4 regions of the Staphylococcus sp. SA22 genome follow, and region 1 is predicted to be linked to each of the others. Evidence: predicted binding sites of a transcription regulator. Region 1 holds the regulator's gene; each other region holds the start of a gene.
What was found. Region 1 encodes Rex, which represses fermentation and respiration genes when NADH is low (regulators of the CRP and FNR family bind a similar motif). Its sites were predicted from a motif close to TTGTGAAATATTTCACAA; they were not measured.

Region 1 (3,226 bases):
AAAAAGATAACGTTAAACTTTTTGAATTGTAATTGTCCATGAAGCATTATCAATTTGTTCATAGTTTGTTACAGGATATCCATTTTCTGCAGCCCAATTTGGAATAGCTTCCGTCGCTTGCGTGCAATCAAAATCAATTTTTAATTCATCTCCAGATTGCAATGTTGCCATTTTCTTTTGCGCTTCAATTAACGGAAATGGACATACCATTCCTACTGTACCTAATTCGTGTATCATAATTATTTCTCCTTTTCCAATCACTTTTATTTGATCAACATCATTTGCATAATAATCTTCTATACTATTTGCGTTTGCTGTTTAACCTTTGCAGATTGTTGTTGTACTTTTTTCATTGGACGAACAAAGATAAAATGACTCATTGTCCATACACCAACTATCATTGATGCTAGCGCAATCCATCCTTGCCAAGTCATCGTTGCTGTTTCAACCAAACCGTTACCGATAGAACAACCACCAGCAACTGACGCACCAAATCCCATACATATGCCACCAATAGCACTGTTTCGTATTGTAATCTTGTCTGGCAATCGCCATTTAAATTCTCTTGATCCTCTAGCTGCAATATATGAACCAATGAAAATTCCTAGAACTAAAAAGACACCCCAATCAATAAATTTAGTTTCACCTGTAATCAAAAAGTGTACTAAATTTGCTGATGGCGTTGTTATACCTAAACCGTCATTTCTTCCAGTTGATGCACTCATTGGCCAAGCTAAGAGTGCGATAAGTCCAATTACAATTGCTGCAATAAATGGATGGTATCGTTTTTCGAAAAGGTAATATCTAATACCTGTATAACGTTGCTTTAGTTTTGGAACAGCAACTCGAACTTTCTTATTATTGAGTGTTCTTACAACTAGAAAAATGGTGATTATAGTTAATATAACGACTAATCCCCAAAACGGAATGCCAGTTGTTTGAGACATATCACTATTTACATTCGTTGGTTGATTAATTTTATCCATTACTGGCTTTAAAATCCCTGTTTTAGTGATTGCTGCAGTAACAGCATATAATACTAATGCAATCCAACTACCAATTAGCCCTTCACCAGCGCGATACCAAGTACCTGTTGCACACCCTCCAGCCAATACTATTCCAATTCCAAAAATAAAAGAACCTATAATTGTTCCCAATATTGGAAAACTATGTGCAGGAATTTGTAAAATACCTGTTGCCGTCAAAATCAATAATCCTATACTTTGAATAGTAATAGCGATTAATAATGCATAGAACATCTTATTATTCTTTTGCACATACATATCTCGAAAGCCACCTGTTAAACAAAATCTTGTTCTTTGCATCACAAAACCTAAGAGTCCCCCGACAATTAAGCCACTAAAAATCATCCACATCGTCCTAACCCCCTAATTTCCGATAAGTTTAGTATGTATTATAGGCGATGATTTTCTTGTTTTCAACCTTATACACAATATTTTTGATATTTATATTATATTCACATAAGAAATGCGATTAATTACGATTCATCATTATATCTCTACGTGTTAATTTATTAACCTATACTATATTTATTAACACAACAGTTTTTCCTTTCATTTTCAAACATAACAGAAAAAGCCTGAGACATACTTAGTCCCAGACTGTTCTATAATTAATTAAAGATATAACAAGGTTAATCATTCAAAGCTAACATCACATTTATTCACTGTAATTTTTCATAAAGAATAATAATGACTGTAATTCTATACCTAAGTCAATTTGATGTACTTGCACATCTGAAGGCGTATTAATTCTACCAGGAGTGAAGTTTAAAATACCTTTCACACCAGCTTGGACGAGTTCGTCTGCAACTTTCTGTGCAACTCTTTCTGGTGTAGTTAGAATCACAACATCTATTTCTTCCTTCTTCAATGTTGTTATTAATTCATCGTTATCTTTTACAATAACGTTCCCTATTTTCTGGCCAATAACATCTTCTTTTACGTCAAACGCTTCTGTAATCGTCATATCATCATGTATTGAAAAGTTATATGTGAGCAAAGCTTTCCCTAGGTTCCCAACTCCGACAATTGCGATTTTGATCATGTCACTCTCGCTTAGTTCAGATTTAAAGAAATCCAATAAACTATCTATATTATATCCGTACCCTTTTTTACCTAATTCGCCAAAATATGAAAAGTCACGACGAATTGTTGCCGAGTCAATTTGTAACGCATCGCTAATCGCTTTTGAATTTACACGATCTATACCTTTAGATTTTAATGAACTGACAAATCTATAATATAACGGCAAACGTTTTAAAGTTGCTCGAGGAATTTTAACTTGGTCACTCATTCGCTATTTCCTCCTTCGTGTTTGAATGAATTATATCTATGTATTCAAACGAGTTAGAGCGTAATTGTTAGATTATTAAAAAACAAATAATTGATTACAATGAATACCTAAATATTATACATTATTGAATTTTAAAAATAAATATCTTAGTTTCAAGACGGCGTTTTATACTGTAAAATGGTTATTAATGTAATAATTACGACTTTTATCATAAGTTAATAAAATTTGCGAAAGACGAAAGGTGAAGATCGAATGATACTTTTACAACTCAATCATATATCAAAATCGTTCGATGGTGAAGATATATTTACTGATGTTGATTTTGAAGTAAAAACTGGTGAACGAATTGGTATCGTAGGAAGAAATGGCGCCGGTAAATCAACATTGATGAAAATTATAGCTGGTGTAGAAAACTATGATTCTGGAAATGTGTCAAAAATTAAAAACTTAAAACTAGGTTATTTAACTCAACAAATGACTTTAAATTCTAATGCAACAGTTTTTGAAGAAATGTCAAAACCATTTGAACATATTAAACGAATGGAAAGCTTAATCAAAGAAGAAACAGATTGGTTATCAAAACATGCAAATGATTACGATAGTGATACATATAAAACACATATGTCCCGTTATGAATCTTTATCGAATCAATTTGAACAATTAGAAGGATATCAATATGAAAGTAAAATTAAAACAGTACTTCACGGGTTAAATTTTAGTGAAGAAGATTTCAATAAACCTATCAATGATTTTAGCGGTGGCCAAAAAACACGTTTATCTTTAGCTCAAATGCTATTAAATGAACCTGATTTATTACTTTTAGATGAACCTACTAACCACTTAGATTTAGAAACGACAAAGTGGCTTGAAGATTATCTACGTTATTTTAAAGGTGCAATCGTCATCATCA
Region 2 (3,226 bases), on a different contig from region 1:
AGGAATCTTAGCTACAGAACTTAATGAAGATAATGCACCTTTTTGGTCACGGCCATGCATTGGGTTTGCACCTGGTGCAAATGGTTCGCCAGCTTTACGTCCGTCTGGTGTGTTACCAGTTTTCTTACCGTATACAACGTTTGAAGTAATTGTTAATACACTCATTGTATGTTCTGAATCACGATATGTTTTATGACTACGTAATTTAGTCATAAAGCGTTCTACTAAATCAACTGCGATATCATCTACACGGTCGTCATTGTTACCGTATTTAGGGAAGTCGCCTTCGATTTCAAAGTCTACTACAAGACCTTCTTCGTTACGAATTGGTTTAACTTGTGCATATTTAATTGCAGATAATGAGTCAGCTGCTACTGATAAACCAGCGATACCTGTTGCCATTGTACGTACAATTTCTGTATCATGTAATGCCATTTCAATACGTTCATAGCTGTATTTATCGTGCATGTAGTGAATAACATTTAATGAGTTAATGTAAACACCTGCTAGCCAATCCATCATTTGATCAAATTTCTTGAATACTTCGTCATATTCTAATACTTCGCTGTTAATACCTTCGAAGTTTGGACCAACTTGTGCACCAGATTTTTCATCTTTACCACCATTGATGGCGTAAAGTAATGTTTTAGCTAAGTTCGCACGTGCACCGAAGAATTGCATTTGTTTACCAATTGTCATCGCTGATACACAACATGCGATACCATAGTCATCGCCATAGCTTTCACGCATAATGTCATCATTTTCATATTGGATAGAACTTGTTTTAATACTCATTTTTGCACAGTATGTTTTGAAGTTATCAGGTAAACGTACTGACCATAATACTGTTAAGTTTGGTTCTGGTGCTGGACCTAAGTTATCTAATGAGTGTAAGAAACGGAATGAGTTTTTCGTAACAAGTGGACGTCCGTCAATACCTACACCACCGATAGATTCAGTTACCCAAGTTGGGTCTCCAGAGAATAATTCATTGTAATCAGGTGTACGAGCAAATTTAACAATACGTAATTTCATGATGAAGTGGTCAATAATTTCTTGAACTTCGCTTTCAGTAATAACACCTGCTTTAAGGTCACGTTCAGCATAGATATCTAAGAATGTTGAAGTACGACCTAAACTCATTGCTGCACCGTTTTGTTCTTTAATTGCAGCAAGGTATGCTAAGTATAACCATTGAACTGCTTCTTTGAAGTTTTCTGCTGGACGGCTTAAATCGAAACCATATTTTTGTCCAAGTTCTTTTAATTCTTTTAATGCACGATATTGTTCTGATAATTCTTCACGTAAACGAATTACATCTTCTGACATTTCTGTAGACATCGTGTTGAAGTCGTGCATTTTTTCTTCCATTAAGAAATCTACACCATATAAAGCTACACGACGATAGTCACCGATAATACGTCCACGTCCGTATGCATCAGGTAAACCAGTGATTACACCTGCTTTACGGCAGTTCAACATTTCTCTAGAATATGCATCGAATACACCTTGGTTATGTGTTTTACGATAATCTGTAAAGATTTTTTCAGTTTCTTCGTCTAATTCGTAACCGTAAGCTTCACAAGCTGCTTTCGCCATACGAATACCACCGAATGGTTGCATTGAACGTTTGAATGGCTTTTCAGTTTGTACACCTACAATTGTTTCTAAATCTTTGTCTAAATAACCAGCATCATGAGATGTGATTGTTGAAGCTACTTTCGTGTCCATATCCCACATGCCGCCACGTTCACGTTCTTCTTTCGATAACTGCATTACTTGTTCCCAAAGTTTAGAAGTTGCTTCTGTTGGTCCTGCTAAAAATGAATCATTACCTTCATAAAGAGTGTAGTTTAATTGGATAAACTCTCTTACATCTACGTGTCTGTTCCATCTTCCATTTTTAAATCCTTGCCAAGCTGTTGCATGATTTTTATTTGTTTCTAACATACTAAACGCCTCCATCTGTATAATGTTGTGAATTTGAAATGCTATGTTAACGTTTTCATAGTCATTGTAGCATGTTTGTTGTGATTTTTTTCACATAAATTATGTACAATTTTCATCAAATGTATGTCAAAACATAGAAACTGTACTAATTTGTGTAACAGTAATATGCTAATTGCATTCTGTTACACAACAGTTATAATGTTCACTATTTTCATTGCTTTAAAAGTTAATTTAGGTGGATATATTTGTTTATAAAAAATGATTGTTAATAAGCGTTAAATCAATACTTAGAGAGATTTACTTTTATATATGAAGAGACAGGATTAAATACTTTTATTGACGTAAAAATTTACTTTTGAACCGTTCAATATCTTGCCAATTTTTATATAACAGCTTCAAATAAAATATAACAGTTTGATTTTACAGCCTCGGTAAGTCGTCTTGACAAACAAAAATTATGTGCTATCACAACATTTGCAACGTCTTAACAAGTCATCTATAAACATTTCTAAATATTTAACATTACTTATGCGTCATTTATTGCTAAAATTATTGTATTAAAATATACATAGAATTGATGGGATATCATGAAATCAAAAATTTATATCTTGCTATTATTTCTCATTTTTTTATCAGCATGCGCTAATACGCGTCACTCTGAATCAGATAAAAATGTATTAACAGTTTATTCTCCGTATCAATCAAACTTGATTCGTCCAATTTTAAATGAATTTGAAAAACAAGAGCATGTCAAAATTGAAATTAAACACGGATCTACTCAAGTACTACTTTCAAACTTGCATAACGAAGATTTTTCGGAGCGTGGTGATGTCTTTATGGGTGGTGTGTTATCAGAAACAATTGATCATCCAGAAGATTTTGTTCCCTATCAAGATACATCTGTAACACAGCAATTAGAGGATTATCGCTCGAACAATAAATATGTTACTAGTTTTCTATTAATGCCAACAGTTATAGTAGTTAATTCAGATTTGCAAGGAGATATTAAGATTCGAGGTTATCAAGATTTATTACAACCTATACTTAAAGGTAAAATTGCGTACTCAAATCCAATTACAACAACGACAGGCTATCAACATATGCGCGCTATTTATAGCATGCATCATCGAGTAAGTGATGTGCATCAATTCCAAGACCACGCGATGCAACTGTCAAAGACGTCTAAAGTCATTGAAAATGTTGCTAAAGGTAAATATTACGCAGGTCTAAGCTACGAACAAGATGCACGAACATGGAAAAACAAAGGTTATCCTGT
Region 3 (3,226 bases), on a different contig from region 1:
ATATAAACAGTGATTTCGGATGATTCTTTTTCAGATCCGGATCTTCTATCGCAAATTGCGTTTGTTTTGACTTAACTTCATCTATCGCGCGTTTTAAAATTGCCTCATTCGACTCAATGCCTTCATCTTTAGCTTCTTCTGCAAACAACAAACTATTTTTATTAAATTGTGGATATGATGGTAACCAACCAAGTCTAGCTGCTAAAACATTATAATCAGCTGGATGTTGATGCTTTAACTCCTCTGTTTTAGCTAATGGAGATTTTAAACGATCTACATTTGACTCTTCATATTTCCATTGGTCTGTCGCAAAATAGAACCAACTTGTTCCGTTTTGCAAACGTGGTGGTCCTTGCCAGTCTTTCGCAAATGCGACAGTACTCCATCCTTCAATCGGGCGACATTTTTCTTGTCCCACATAGTGAGCCCAACCGCCACCATTCACACCTTGACAGCCACATAACATAACTAAGTTTAAGATTGAACGATAAATCGTATCTGAGTTAAACCAATGGTTAATACCCGCACCCATGATAATCATTGAACGCCCTTCAGTATCGATAGCGTTTTGCGCAAATTCTTTAGCTACTTGAATGACAACACTTTGTTTTACGCCTGAAATGGCTTCTTGCCAAGCAGGTGTATATTTTGATTCTGCATCGTCGTATCCTTTTGATTCTAATTTATGATCAAAACGACGCACGCCATATTGACTTGCCATTAAGTCAAAAATTGTAGCAATACGGACTTTGTCACCATTTGCTAAAGTGACTTGTCGAGTTGGAATTGGACGATTGAATATCCCATCTCCATCACTATCAAAGTATGGGAATTGAATCGTTTCTAATTCGTATCCACCTTCTGTCATTGATAATGTAGGATTAATTTTAGAACCATCTTCTGTTTCTAGTTTTAAGTTCCACTTCTTACCTTCTTCCCAACGTTGACCCATTGTGCCATTAGGTACTACTAAACTATCGCTGATTGCATCATGAATAACTGGCTTCCATTCGCCTTGCTCTGTTGTTTGACCTAAGTCACTCACTCTTAAAAATCGACCCGCTTTATATCCATTTTCATCTTCATCCAGCATGATAAGAAACGGCATATCTGTATATTGTTTGGCGTAATTTATAAAGCGTTCATTAGGTTGATTAACATAATGTTCTTGTAAAATAACATGCGTCATTGCTTGTGCAATTGCAGCATCTGAACCAGGGTTCGGTGCTAGCCAGTTATCAGCAAATTTCACATTTTCTGCGTAATCTGGTGCTACTGAAATGACTTTTGTACCTTTATAGCGGACTTCTGTCATAAAATGTGCATCCGGAGTACGTGTTAAAGGTACATTAGATCCCCACATAATAATGTATGATGCGTTATACCAGTCACTTGATTCAGGCACATCTGTTTGCTCTCCCCAAATTTGTGGAGAGGCAGGTGGTAAATCTGCATACCAGTCATAAAAACTAAGCATTTCACCACCAAGCAAATTGATGAATCGAGCACCTGCTGCATAACTAATCATTGACATCGCTGGAATAGGTGTAAATCCTGCGATTCGATCTGGACCATATTTTTTTATTGTATACAGTAATTGTGCTGCGATTATCTCTGTCACGTCTTTCCAATTTGAACGCACGTGCCCTCCCATACCTCGGGCTTGCTTATATTGTTTGGCTTTGTCTTCATTTTCAACAATAGACGCCCATGCAGCAACGCGATTACCATTGTTTTCTTCTAATGCTTCAGTCCATAAATCCCAGAGTTTTCCACGAATATATGGATATTTGATTCGAAGAGGACTGTATTCATACCAAGAGAATGACGCACCTCGTGGACAGCCTCTCGGTTCATATTCAGGCATATCCGGACCACAACTTGGATAGTCAGTTTGTTGATTTTCCCAGGTAATAACCCCATTTTTCACAAATACTTTCCAAGAACATGAGCCTGTACAGTTAACACCATGTGTTGTTCTTACTTCTTTATCATGGCTCCAACGTTCTCTGTACATTTTTTCCCATTCTCTACTTTTACTTTCTAGGATCGACCAATTCCCATTAAATTTTTCTGTTGGTTTAAAGAAATTCAATCCAAATTTTCCCATATTTATATCCTCCTACGTATAAAAATACGATGTGTAGATGTCGTGTTTTTAAATACTTTAAAATGCCCAAGACTATTGCTTTAATTAGATTGTACATTTTTTCACAAACATAAAATATTAGGGAATCACCTAATTACTTAAGGAATTTCCCTATCAATAACGGGATTTCATTGAAATAATACACAATCATGTATGGTCATGCTTATTGCCAATCTAAATCGTTCAAATTTGGCACAACGACAAATAAGGCTTCAACACGAATATATTCTCTCGGTTGAAACCTTACTTATTCATTTATTTTTATAAATTAGTGACATAACACTGTATTAGCATCTGCACGATCGGTTGAAATATATGTTACATTTTCTTGCTGCTTAATAAATGCATCATAGTAATCATATTGCGACGAATGATATGTGCCATTCGATGTATCATTTGGGTTTAGCAAACAGCCATAACCTTCGTCATATAAATGTTCACAGAGCATAAGGGCGTCATGTTTAGAACCACTTACTACATAAAATTGCTTCGTAGGATCATATGATTTAGGAGTGTTTTCAGTATAGCCAACAACTTCCCCAATAATACATATACCTGGTTTCGCCTCAATTGAATAGTGTTGCAATTTTGAAATAATATTACTTAAACGCCCCTTAACAACAAACTCGTTAAAACACGATGCTTGAAAGACAATCGCTATCGGGTAATCAATATCTGTGTATTGTTGTATCTGTGTGATAATTTTCCCTAAACGTTTTACCCCCATATAAATTGCTAACGTGCCACCATTCACTAAGGAATTGACATCCACTTCATTTTCTTCTGAATCTTTAAAGTGACCTGTAGAAAATGTCACACTTTTAGCAACTGTACGCATTGTCAAACCTGTCTGCATAGTAGCAACTGCTGCGCTCGCTGATGTCACCCCTGGTACAATTTCAAACGCAATATGATGTTCATTTAGTGTGTCGACTTCTTCTTGCACACGACCAAATATCGCTGGATCGCCACCTTTAAGTCTAACAACCTTGTTATAACGACGCGCTGCTTCCACGATACAGTCATTTATTTTTTCTTGCTGAATATGTTTTGCATACGGCTTTTTACCAACATCGA
Region 4 (3,226 bases), on a different contig from region 1:
CAATAATAGCAAGACGTTATTATTGCAATCTTTTTTATAAAATAATAGAATCATAGTATTGTCATTTAAAGATAAAGTAAGTACGTTTTTATTTTTCAGATTTTTTAAATTATTATGAATATCTAGTTTTAGGAAGGAAATTACATTGAAAAAACAAGTTATTATTTCGGGCCTCATGTTATTTTCACTATTTTTTGGAGCCGGAAATTTAATATTCCCGCCCATGCTCGGCCATACAGCGGGTCAAAATATGTGGATTGGCATGTTTGGCTTTGCCCTTACTGGCATTTTACTACCCTTTATTACTGTTATCGTTGTCGCATTTTATGATGAAGGTGTTGAAAGTGTAGGCAATCGTATACATCCATGGTTCGGGTTTATTTTCGCTGTCGTCATTTACATGTCTATCGGAGCATTTTACGGTATTCCACGTGCTGCAAATGTCGCGTACGAAATTGGTACAAGACACATTTTACCTGTGCACAACCAATGGACTTTAATTATATTCGCAGCAATCTTTTTTGCCATCGTTTACTGGATTAGTTTAAATCCATCGAAAATCGTTGATAATTTAGGTAAATTATTAACACCATTATTACTATTGATGGTCGCTCTATTAAGTATTGCTGTCATTTTCAACCCTGAATCTGCACTAAGTGCACCTAAGGATAAATATATAACACATCCTTTCATTTCAGGAAGTTTGGAAGGCTATTTTACAATGGATCTTGTTGCTGCGTTAGCTTTTTCGGTAGTCATTGTCAATGGCTATAAGTTTAAAGGGCTCACAGATCGCATGAAAATTTTAAAATATGTCTGCTTTTCAGGTCTTATTGCAGCCATATTACTTGGAATGATTTACTTTGCACTTGCATACGTTGGGGCATCAACGGCTCCAGGAAACTTTAAAGATGGTACAGATATATTGACGTACAACTCATTACGCGTATTTGGTTCGTTCGGTAACCTCGTATTTGGAATGACGGTTATTCTTGCATGCCTAACAACATGTATAGGACTCGTCAACGCTTGTGCAACATTTACTAAGAAACACGTGCCTAAGTTTTCTTATAAAATATTCGCACTTGTTTTCTCTATCATAGGATTTTTATTTACAACACTTGGTTTAGAAATGATTTTAAAAATTGCTGTACCATTGTTGACATTAATATATCCCGTGTCTATTGCACTTGTACTGATATCATTTGCTAACATGTTTAGCACATTCAGATTCAGTTGGGCCTATCGACTCGCAACTGTTATTACATTGATTATTTCAATTTTACAAATACTAAACAGTTTCGACTTATTACACGGTGTTATTTTGAAATGGTTTATGATGTTACCTTTAGCAGATATCGATTTAGCTTGGCTTGTACCATTCATTCTTTTGGCAATCATAGGTTTCATCATCGATGTAGTTATACGCCGTCCGAAACAAGCGACAACTAAATAGAAGCATAATCTCCTAGTAATGATCGTCGCATCATTACTAGGTTTTTTGTATGAAAATCTGTATTTATTCATTGATACTAACTGGCGATTAATTATTTTAAAATAAATGATTTGTTAAAAAATCCTAGCTGTTATTCAAAAATATTAGTTTTTAAAATTAATTTTGTGAAATTATTCACAAATAAGGCGATTCATAGTATACTCTGATTAACAAATGAAAAGTGAGGATGTCATTGTGAAGGAGAAACATATTAAATGGGATAAAATATTTTATGGGGACGACTGGGTAAATAACGTAGTCGAAACGATAAGAACGAAAGATATATTACAAAGCGTTTATTTAAAACGTTATCTATTACGCGCTATGATGGCAGGATTTATTATCGGGATTATTACGGTCTTCGTATTATCAGTTAAAGCAACACACGAACCAGATTTACCGCCAGGCATTGTGAATATGGCCAGCGCCATTACATTCAGTTTTGCGTTAGTACTCATTTTATTTACAAACTCCGAACTACTAACTAGTAACTTCATGTACTTTACTGTAGGCCTGTATTATAAAGTAATTAAACCAACTAGAGTATTGAAAATATTTTTATTATGCTTTGCAGGAAATATTTTAGGTGCTGCTATTTTATTTAGTTTCATGCGTTTTTCAAATGTAATGACGCCAGATATGTTAAATCAATTATCAGCAGTTATAGAACATAAAACGTTGTCTACTGGGTTTGTAAGTATATTAATGAAAGCGATATTCGCCAACTTTTTTATTAATATTTCATTAGTTATCGCCATGCAAATTGACGATGTACTTGCAAAAATGTTTGTCATGATGTTCGGTGTTACCATATTCGCCTTTATGGGTTATGAACATGTCGTTTACAACAGTTGCTTGTTTATGGGCGGCTTAATTTATCAAGTTGATACATTGCACTTCATTCCTGCTATTTCAAATATTGCTGCCGCTTTTATCGGTAACTATATCGGAGGCGGTCTCATTATAGGTTTATTCTATGCTTACTTGAATGATCATCATCAATTTTATAAAAATAATTAACTCTATTTAAACAATGCGTTAGTCGATGCCTTTAATATTTAGAAGTGCATTGTCTAACGTATTTTTTTAAAGTTCGTCAATGCTTTTTGTCCGATGGCATGCTTATTATCAAATACAAAATACTCTCTTAAAAGCAGTTATTGACTGAAAATCTACTTCTAAGAGAGCACTTTATTTAATCGGTTAATTTGTTAAAACCTAACAGAAATATAATTACTTAAGAAATCTTGAAATTTCAATATACGATGTTTATGATAAGTCGCTTATTTGATCTTTAGGCTTGTTATTAGTAAGTAGTTTAATACCACTGACTAACCATAAAGCAAATGTAATTATGTTACCACTTATTACAGCTCCAATAATCAACAATATACCACTCATTTTTTTGTTTTTAGATGCTTTAAACATACCGATTGCACCTAAAATAATTGAAATGATTCCAAATATAAATAGGAATAAGAATAATACAGTGAAAATTGCTGCTGCTGTTTCTGCATCAACTGGGTCAACCTCACCATTAACTGTTGTTGACACATCTGTAGTCATTACACCTGATGCTGCTAAAACCATCAATAGTAAACTAAATACCGTTGCTAAACCTTGAACAACAATTCCTATTATTGTCATTATTTTGATCGATTTTTCCATTGACTTACTCCTTTATTATTATTTACAAACTTACGTTTGTGTTCTTATATATAAATGTTTAAA

Region 2: a site for Rex is predicted at 2,029-2,046, ahead of pflB (formate C-acetyltransferase). Genes of this name have one in related genera too.
Region 3: a site for Rex is predicted at 2,200-2,217, ahead of ACXQH5_RS05625 (nitrate reductase subunit alpha). Genes of this name have one in related genera too.
Region 4: a site for Rex is predicted at 1,619-1,636, ahead of ACXQH5_RS04145 (formate/nitrite transporter family protein). Genes of this name have one in related genera too.

What each region holds. Positions count from the first base shown of each region.
Region 1 is NZ_JBSZQY010000009.1:1,847-5,072, reverse strand. Features, by position in the region: gene ACXQH5_RS08880 (sulfurtransferase TusA family protein) at 13-237, opposite strand; gene ACXQH5_RS08875 (YeeE/YedE family protein) at 297-1,376, opposite strand; gene ACXQH5_RS08870 (redox-sensing transcriptional repressor Rex) at 1,681-2,316, opposite strand; gene ACXQH5_RS08865 (ABC-F family ATP-binding cassette domain-containing protein) at 2,569-3,226, shown strand, end outside.
Region 2 is NZ_JBSZQY010000003.1:149,564-152,789, forward strand. Features, by position in the region: gene pflB (formate C-acetyltransferase) at 1-1,950, opposite strand, end outside; gene ACXQH5_RS04575 (ABC transporter substrate-binding protein) at 2,538-3,226, shown strand, end outside.
Region 3 is NZ_JBSZQY010000004.1:129,906-133,131, reverse strand. Features, by position in the region: gene ACXQH5_RS05625 (nitrate reductase subunit alpha) at 1-2,110, opposite strand, end outside; gene cobA (uroporphyrinogen-III C-methyltransferase) at 2,418-3,226, opposite strand, start outside.
Region 4 is NZ_JBSZQY010000003.1:60,256-63,481, forward strand. Features, by position in the region: gene brnQ2 (branched-chain amino acid transport system II carrier protein BrnQ2) at 146-1,456, shown strand; gene ACXQH5_RS04145 (formate/nitrite transporter family protein) at 1,691-2,515, shown strand; gene ACXQH5_RS04150 (DUF4064 domain-containing protein) at 2,765-3,163, opposite strand.